Regions from separate parts of the Siminovitchia jepli genome, predicted to be linked through region 2. Evidence: riboswitches for the same ligand, from Rfam matches in the RefSeq annotation. Region 2 holds a riboswitch; the other holds the start of a gene.
The links. A riboswitch is a leader RNA that binds a small molecule or an ion and turns the genes downstream of it on or off. The one in region 2 is predicted to bind FMN.
Positions count from the first base shown of each region.

Region 1 (4,422 bases), on a different contig from region 2:
CCGAGTAAAAAGTCGATTGTAAAATGCATCGCCATTACAGGCAAAAGCTGATGTCCGGACCATTCATAAACGATCCCGATCCAAAAGCTCAACAAAATAATGTTTACGATTAAAAACCAATGTGCCCAATAGCGTACATGTATCAGGGCAAATATAATACTGGCAATGATGAGGCCAAACTTGGTTTGCAAGATTCCCCTGAATAATAGCTCTTCCGAAACCGCCACAATGAATGCAACAACGGCGATTTTCCAATAGGGCATTCCGGAAAATAATTTGGTATTGATGCCGCCGTCATCATAATACTTGCCGGGTAAAATGCTCATTAAAATAAGATCAATAAGGACTACAGCCAAGCCATTGGCGGCCCCGAACATAACCTGCATGGCATTAAACCGAAAAAAAAAGTTCGGATCCCAAAAATCAACAAATAAAAATGTCCCGGCCAATAGGGCAATAAATAGTGAAATCATTTGTGTCATATACAGGTGGTACAAAAGCTCTTTCGCGCTCATTTGGCCAATAAGGTCTGCTTGTCTCTTCATTTTCATGAAAGTCCACTCTTTAGAATGATTATTTCAAGCACATAATGCACATGAACAAATGATGAACTTTATATCATTATCCATTCAACAATATTCTATCATGAAACCAACTTTTCGACTATGTTCTCCCGCTTCCTCCACCGTTAAAAAAATTTCGCCAATGATCTTTCATACGTTTTTTATTGTTGAAATGTCCATGGAGGAGCATTAATATATATTCAGTGGTGAAAATATTATGATTCACGTGCCCTTGAATCATATGGAGGTTTTATTTGTGCCGAAGTTTACAATCGTTGACCAGGATACTTGCATAGCGTGCGGCGCATGCGGAGCGGCTGCACCTGACATATATGACTATGACGATGAAGGGCTTGCTTACGTCGTCCTTGATCATAATCAAGGTACAGAGGAGGTTCCCGAGATACTGGAAGATGACATGATGGACGCGTTCGAGGGCTGTCCGACCGATTCAATAAAAGTTGCCGACGAACCGTTCAATGGCGATCCCTTAAAGTTTGAATAAAGCGCCTGCCCGGCGCCGGGGACTGAAACGGGCAACCTGGAAAAACCAAAAAGCGCCGAAACGGCGCTTTTTCTTTTGTTGGTTATGCGTTTTTATAAACAGCCTGCTTTTCGATCCAGTTTCGCATTCGTGTATAAATTAATAAGAAAATCACTGTCACAATCAGGCCTTTGATCATATTAAACGGCAAGATGGCTGCCACAACCAATTGCCTTAAAGCAGAAGTTGACATTGGGTCCCATCCAAGCAAAATAATGTAGGCAGGCAATATTGCGACATAGTTTAAAATGCTCATAAAAACTGACATGAAGATCGTTCCGGCAACCAGTGAAACGGCAAGGCCCCAATTTTTATTCAGCTTTTTAAAAACAAAGTAAGTCGGAAGAACAAAAACGATTCCTGCAATAAAATTGGCAAAATTTCCAATCGGAATACCGGCTTCGCTGCCAATCATCAGGTAATCAATGAAGTTTTTGATCAATTCCACCAATACAGCAGCCAGCGGACCATACATCAAACCAGCGATTAACGCAGGAATATCGCTAAAATCCACCGTCAAATATGCCGGAAACGGCGGAATTGGAAATTTGATGAGCATCAATACAAATGATAAACTGCTCAGCATTCCGATGGCTACAAATGATTTCGTATTCAATTTTCTCAAAATCCTCTCTCCTTTTGAGATTCATCCCATGTCGAAGAAAGGTTTGCCCCAAATCTGCCAAATAAAAACCCCCAAAGATTGACTTTGAGGGAGAATTATCGGCATGCTCGAATAAGCGTCCAAAACCTGCATTTTGAACGCACGGCAACCTCCATCTTCTCCCATCCAGACTTTACTGTCGGCTTTGGATTCACACCAAATCCTGCCCCAAAAGAGGCTCGCGGGCTTAGAAGCTCTGACGCTTCATCACCGCCGGTCGGGAATTTCACCACGCCCCGAAGATGAATCGTATGTTGTTATTTGTTGTCATTATACAATAAAAAACTTCATATGTGAATAGAAAAGCTTGAGAAAGTGAAATCCTGGCCGGAAACCGGGGAATACGATCCAGACCGATTGCATCCAGTGATGTTACCCATGAAACAAGAATTAGCGCCATTATTCAACAGAAAATCCCGCTTTAACGGGCAGTAATAAGATCCTGCTTCATGAATTCGGTCACTTATTCAGCTGCCGGCAGGAAAATGGTAAAGGTTGTGCCTTCATCAAGCTTGCTTTCAACCGTCATCGTGCCATTATGGGCGTCTATGATATTTTTGGCAATGGCAAGCCCGAGGCCTGTTCCGGCCTTCCCTCTTGTCCTGGCTTTATCAGCTTTATAAAATCTCTCAAAAACAAAAGGAAGATCCTCTTCGGGAATGCCGGTTCCATCATCTTGCACCGTAATCATCAGGCCATTATCGACAGTTGCCTGGCTAACCTTTATCTTTCCGCCTTCATGTGTATGCCTGATGGCATTATCAATCAGATTGGTCAATACTTGTTCAATGCGGTCAGAATCAAGTGAAAAATAGACGTTTTCTTCGACGCTGCTTTTGAGTTCAATGTTGTTTTCCCGCGCTATTGCCTGAAATTTGGCTGTAATTCTTTGGACAAACTTCCCCGCATCCACTTTTTCATAATGAAGGGTAATATGGCCCGCTTCCATCCTTGCCAAGTCAAGCAGTTCATTGACGAGCCTGCCGATTCTGAGCGATTCGTCATATATGATTTTGATGATTTCCTGTTTTTCTTCTTCCGATCCCGCTATGTCATCAATGATGGCTTCACTGTAGCCTTGGAGCATGGCAATCGGTGTCCGGAGCTCATGGGAAACATTGGCCACAAAATCGATCCGCAATTTATCCAGCCGCCTCTCTTCTGTCATGTCACGAATGACAGCTACAGCCCCCCGCACACTTTTTTGATCATGGTTGTATAATGGGCTTACAATAACGACGTAATATCTGCCCTGTACAGAAAGCTCCCCGGTTTGTTCCGTTTCATCCGCAATTGCTTTTTCCAGAAGCGCAGCCAGTTCAGCAGGAATGGGATGTTCAGTTTCCGCTTCACCATAAGGCCATAAATGCAAAAACCGTTCGGCCGGGGGATTGGTAATCAGAATCGTACCGTCGCGGCTGAATGTCATGACGCCGTCCGCCATGCTGCTCAATATGTTCGTGAGCTGCTCTTTCTCCTGGCGGAGCACGTTCATGTTAAACTTCAGCCGTTTGCCCATCTGATTAAATGCAACGGCAAGCTCGCCAATTTCATCATGGGTCAAAAAAGGAACACGTGTATCAAAGTTTCCTTTTGAAAGCTCAAAGGCGGCCTCTCTCATTTTTCTTAAAGGAGCGGTAATGCGTGTTGACAAAAAGAAGGCAAACACGGTTGTCAGCACGATGGCAATTCCGGCTGCAAGCAAAATGAGATTCGCGGTTTGTTTTGTCGTTTCCTTCAATACGCCGAGAGACTGATAAATGAAAATGGCCCCGTTTTCACCTTTATTCAGACTGAGCGGCACTCCGGCTATAATGTAGTTTTTAAATCGGCCGCCGGTCTCCTCAAGTTCAGTGATGGACAACTCTTTTTGTATGACTTCCCTTTCGGTAAACACTTTTTTCAATTCCTTATCCTCAATAAAAACGTGCGCCGGTATTTTATTGCCTTCTTGTATGTTTGGGGAGTACAAAAATCTGTCTTTATCATACGCAATGGCAACGCCAACAGGGTCATCCACAATCTCGAAGACAATTTCTTCTCCAAGCCCGTCATCCCGATGGGCTTCTATAATACCGGATATTTTCTTGGCGGAATCCGATAAATCCTGTTCAATTTCATTTACATGATACTTTTCAAAAAATTGGATCAGCAAAATCGTTAAAATGATCAGTACAAAGGAAACCAGCAGCAGAATGGTCATCCAAAGCTTGCCGACTACGCTATGCCAAAGCCTCATTCATTTCCTGCCTCAAATTTGTATCCCACTCCCCAAACGGTTACAATCATTCCTGCTGCTTTTTCTGATACGCGATTCAATTTTTCCCGAAGTCTTTTAATGTGGGTGTCAACCGTCCTTAAATCGCCAAAAAATTCATATTGCCATACTTCTTTCAGCAAATGCTCCCGATCAAAAACTTTATCCGGGGATTTCGCCAGGAAGTGAAGGAGTTCATACTCCTTGGGAGTCAAATTCACTTCTTTTCCGTCAGCCGTAACCCGGTGGGCATCATGGTCGATGGACAAATGCGGATAAACAATAATATCCCGTGCAGTCGGATCCGTTTGCAGGAAGCTGGTCTGTGAAGACCTTCTCAATACGGCTTTGACGCGCAAAACCACTTCCCGCGGGCTGAACGGCTTGACAATAT
Region 1 covers NZ_JBFEGN010000003.1:9,019-13,440, forward strand. Annotated here, with positions in the region: gene AB1L08_RS02840 (CPBP family intramembrane glutamic endopeptidase) at 1-551, opposite strand, end outside; gene AB1L08_RS02845 (ferredoxin) at 820-1,068, shown strand; gene AB1L08_RS02850 (ECF transporter S component) at 1,151-1,732, opposite strand; FMN riboswitch at 1,882-2,019, opposite strand; gene AB1L08_RS02855 (ATP-binding protein) at 2,235-4,010, opposite strand; gene AB1L08_RS02860 (response regulator transcription factor) at 4,007-4,422, opposite strand, start outside.
Region 1: another riboswitch for FMN. It lies ahead of AB1L08_RS02850 (ECF transporter S component); the one in region 2 lies ahead of ribD (bifunctional diaminohydroxyphosphoribosylaminopyrimidine deaminase/5-amino-6-(5-phosphoribosylamino)uracil reductase RibD).

Region 2 (4,422 bases):
GTATGAGTGGAAATATGATCGATGCTGACAGTAAACGCCGTTCCGAACGGGTCCGTATTTTCACGGGCCATTTTAGGCAAATGCAAGCCGGCGGCCAGCTGCTTTGTAATGGGTGTGCAAATAAGGCCCCTTCCCTGTTTTGCCATAAAATTAATGACTTCCGGAGTTGCCTTTTCGGCAAGGGCTACAAAATCCCCTTCATTTTCCCGGTCTTCATCATCCACAACGATAATCACCTTTCCTTTTTTCAGCTCTTCCAATGCTGTTTCTATATCAGCAAACATACTTTCACCTCCATACTTGAAATACGGGACTTATATAAAACCATTATTTGCGAGTTTCTCCATTGTTACCCCGCTCTGCTTGCTCAGCATATGATAAGCATATTTTGCAAGCATGTCACATTCTATATTTACTTGGTCTCCGACCGTTTTTTCAGCCAGAATGGTTGCCGTTTGTGTATGCGGGATAAGGGAAATGGTTACGTTATTTCCATTCACCCCAAAAACGGTCAGCGAAGTTCCGTCAATGGCGATCGACCCTCTGCCATGAATAAAAGGAACACATTCAGCGGGTACTTGAATCGTTGCATACAAGGCGTTTTCACTCCGCTTTTTCTTTATAATGGTGCCTGTACCATCGACGTGGCCGCTCACAAAATGTCCTCCGAATCTGCCATCTGCCCTCATCGCCCGCTCAAGGTTGACGGGCGAACCAGGCTGCAATTTTTTCAAGGAGGTGGCCATATACGTTTCAGGGATCACGTCGGCTTCAAAAGTGTTGGTACCGAATTTTGTAACGGTAAGACATGCGCCATTGACAGAGATGCTGTCTCCCAACTTAACATCTTCCAACACTTTTGTGGCTGAAATCATGATGGTAAAAGATTGGGAGCCGGTCACGACCTTCGAAACAGTCCCGATTTCTTCAACAATCCCCGTAAATATCGTCCTCTCCCCCTTCCTTTGGTACGGCGGTGATCTTTATGTCCGGGCCCATTTTTTCAACCGATTGAAATGCAATCGGCGTTCCTTCTTTTATCAGCTCTTTTGGAGGCCCGCCAAATGCCGGACGGCCCTTGGCGTCGCATAAAATTGTCGGTGCCATGTACATGATAATTTCTTGAAAAGCCTGCGCCTGAATAAAAGAGGAATGTACCGTGCTTCCTCCTTCCACAAACAGGGAGGTGATCTGCTCATTTCCCAGCCATTTTAAAAGTAAATCAATATGAATCATGTCTGATGGCATTCTTTTTACCTTTACGCCTTGTTGTTCAAGGGCATCCTGCCTGCTTTGTTCCGCGCCTTTCCCGCAAACAACAATAACGGGAGCGGCACCATCATGAAGCATATGGGCATCTAAAGGCATGTTTAAACAGGTGTCTAAAACAATTCGAATGGGATGTATTCCACCTTGGGGCAATCGGGTGGTGAGATGGGGGTTATCGGCCAGGACCGTGTTCACGCCAACTAAAATCGCATCATGGCGATGGCGGTATTCGTGAACATCCATCCGTGCCACTTTAGAAGTAATCCATTTGCTGTTCCCGCTTGAAGCTGCTGTTTTTCCGTCGAATGTAACAGCTGTTTTCAATGTGACAAACGGTGTTTTTGTTCTGATGTAATGAAAATAGTGTTTATACAATTCCTTGGAAATATGTTCGCATATTCCCGATTCAACAAAGATTCCGGCAGTGCGCAACCTGTCTGCACCTTTTCCCGCCACAAGCGGATTCGGATCCATACTTGCAATATAAACGCTTTTAACCTTTTTACGAATAATGAGATCTGCGCAAGGAGGCGTTTTGCCCGTATGCGAGCAAGGTTCAAGCGTTACATACAGATCGGCCCCTTTGGCCTTCTCTCCAGCCTCCACAAGGGCATTTACTTCCGCATGCGGTTCTCCCGTCTTCATATGCGCCCCCATTCCGATGATCTTGCCGTCTTTGACAACGACACAGCCAACGGGCGGGTTCGGACTTGTCTGTCCGACAACAGACTCAGCAAGCTGCAGTGCCATTTTCATATAAAATTCTTTACCGGGCATGGCTCCTCCTTTCAAAATGTACATTGATCATCGACGGAAAAAGCCCCGAAACCAATGGTTTCGGGGCTTAAAAAGAACAGCAAATAAACGTTAAGACGAAAACTTTTCCATGGGAAAACAGACATGCCCAAAAGCATGTTTCGCCCTTACGCCGGTTTCCTTCTCCCATCCAGACTTTCACTGTCGGCTTTGGAATTTCACCAAATCCACCGTCTTGACTCAAGACGGGTCACGGGCTAAGAGATTAATCTCATCACCGCCGGTCGGGATTTTCACCCTGCCCCGAAGGAAAAACCTATTCGATTAAATACTATTATCTATATTTAATCATGGTAATGTCAAGGTTTATCTTTTCTTAATCTGAATGATTCTAATTTATTTGTAGTGAACAGCATAAACATTCTATAGAAGAAAATTATTTCTATAGGAGGTTTCCATGGATCAAAAGGATCAAAGTCGTCAATTAGACCAAATAAAGCAAATGCAACAAATGTTTAGAGCGAACATGAAAACTCAACCTTATCCCATGTACCCTAACTATGGGAAAATAACACGTTACGAAGAAATTCCGATAAGTTTACCTGAACAGCGCCAGCTGCGCCATCCCGGAGTGGAAAAATTTATGGTACCCCTTCCAATTATCGAAAACCCGAACTATAAAGGGAGTGGGAAGTTAACAGGAAAAGTAGCACTTATTACAGGAGGTGACAGTGGTATTGGTGCAGCAGTAGCAATTGCGTTTGCTAAAGAAGGCGCAGATGTTGCTATTTCATACTTAGATGAACATGAAGATGCAAATAGAACAAAAACGAGGATTGAACAACTCGGACAACGTTGTTTTCTAATGCCTGGTGACTTGCGAGACAAACAACAGTGTATCTCCATTGTAGAACAAACAGTAAATACGTTTGGACATCTTGATATTCTTTGTAACCACGTTGGTATCCAATTCCAACAACTAAGTCTGCTTGACATTACAGATGAGCAATTCGATGACACCTTCAAAGTTAATATATACTCTCATTTTTACACAACAAGAGCAGCGCTTCCTCATTTAAAACCAGGCAGCTCAATCATTGGCACTTCTTCAGTGGTGACGTATGTAGGTGAGCAGCAAATGATTGATTATACGGCCACAAAAGGCGCAATAGTTGGTTGGACACGTGCCTTGGCTAAAAATGTCGTGAAACAAGGGATCCGAGTCAATGCCGTCGCCCCCGGCCGAATTTGGACCCCACTTATTTCAGCAAGTTTCTCGTCAGACCAAGTCGCTGTATATGGAGCATTTAATCCAATGGAACGAGTTGCCCATCCATTTGAACTCGCACCAACCTTTGTCTATCTTGCTTCTGATGATTCCCGTTTTGTTACTGGTCAAGTTCTTCATGTTGATGGGGGAGAATCCACACATTCCTAACGGAAGGGGGTTACCATTTTGAGATATGAATTTAATCCAGAAGTAAAGCTATTGCTAGTAAACCATTCAAATGAAAAAGTAAAGATGGTCTATATAGAGGATTCCTGGTCAATGTCTAAAATCGCACTTAGACCACCATACTATTGCTACCCAAGTTACAAGCTGAATTATCCAATAATCTAAATAATAACAGACAAAAAGACACAGTGCGGAAGTCCATTCAACATTTTGCTGGCCAAACCATTCATGTTAATGGTGGAGAGCTGACATCATCTAAGAAACTATTCAATCAGTAAGATTAGTTAATCTTGATGCTTGATAAATTCCATTAAATAAATTAATTATTGAGGGTACAACTTGTCAGTTCCTTGGTGTTAGGGATTTTTAAGTGTTGCGTGTGGTAACCTCACTTTTAATCTAAAACTATGGGAGTAGCAAGTTTTTTGCATTTATAGCCCTTTAAATCAAGGATTATTAACTCTTTTAATATAAAAGTTTTGACATTACGGTATGTTATAAAGGAGGCGAATTATGATTCTCTCTAAATTTGTAGACGAACTACCCATCCCACCTATTTTAAAACCTCGATGGAAAGATCAGTTTTATACTTATTACGAAGTAAATATGACTGAATTCAGTCAATCACTTCATAGTCAGTTAAATGACTCGACTGTTTGGGGGTACGAAGATGGATATCCAGGACCTACAATTGAAGTCGAAAGTGGAGAAAAAGTGTTTATTAAATGGATTAACAATCTTCCTGATAAGCATCTTTTTCCAATCGATTATACGGTTCATGGTGCCGATCGGGATGTGCCTGATGTAAGAACAGTGGTGCACGTACACGGTGCTTGTGTTGAATGGGAAAGCGATGGCTACCCAGAGGCTTGGTTTACAAAGGGATTCAAACAAGTGGGGCCATATTTTAGAAAGCAAATATATCGATATGATAATTGTAA
Region 2 covers NZ_JBFEGN010000027.1:31,989-36,410, reverse strand. Annotated here, with positions in the region: gene AB1L08_RS11060 (bifunctional 3,4-dihydroxy-2-butanone-4-phosphate synthase/GTP cyclohydrolase II) at 1-284, opposite strand, end outside; gene ribE (riboflavin synthase) at 315-902, opposite strand; gene ribD (bifunctional diaminohydroxyphosphoribosylaminopyrimidine deaminase/5-amino-6-(5-phosphoribosylamino)uracil reductase RibD) at 928-2,046, opposite strand; FMN riboswitch at 2,200-2,340, opposite strand; gene AB1L08_RS11045 (SDR family oxidoreductase) at 2,483-3,463, shown strand; gene AB1L08_RS11040 (multicopper oxidase family protein) at 3,995-4,422, shown strand, end outside.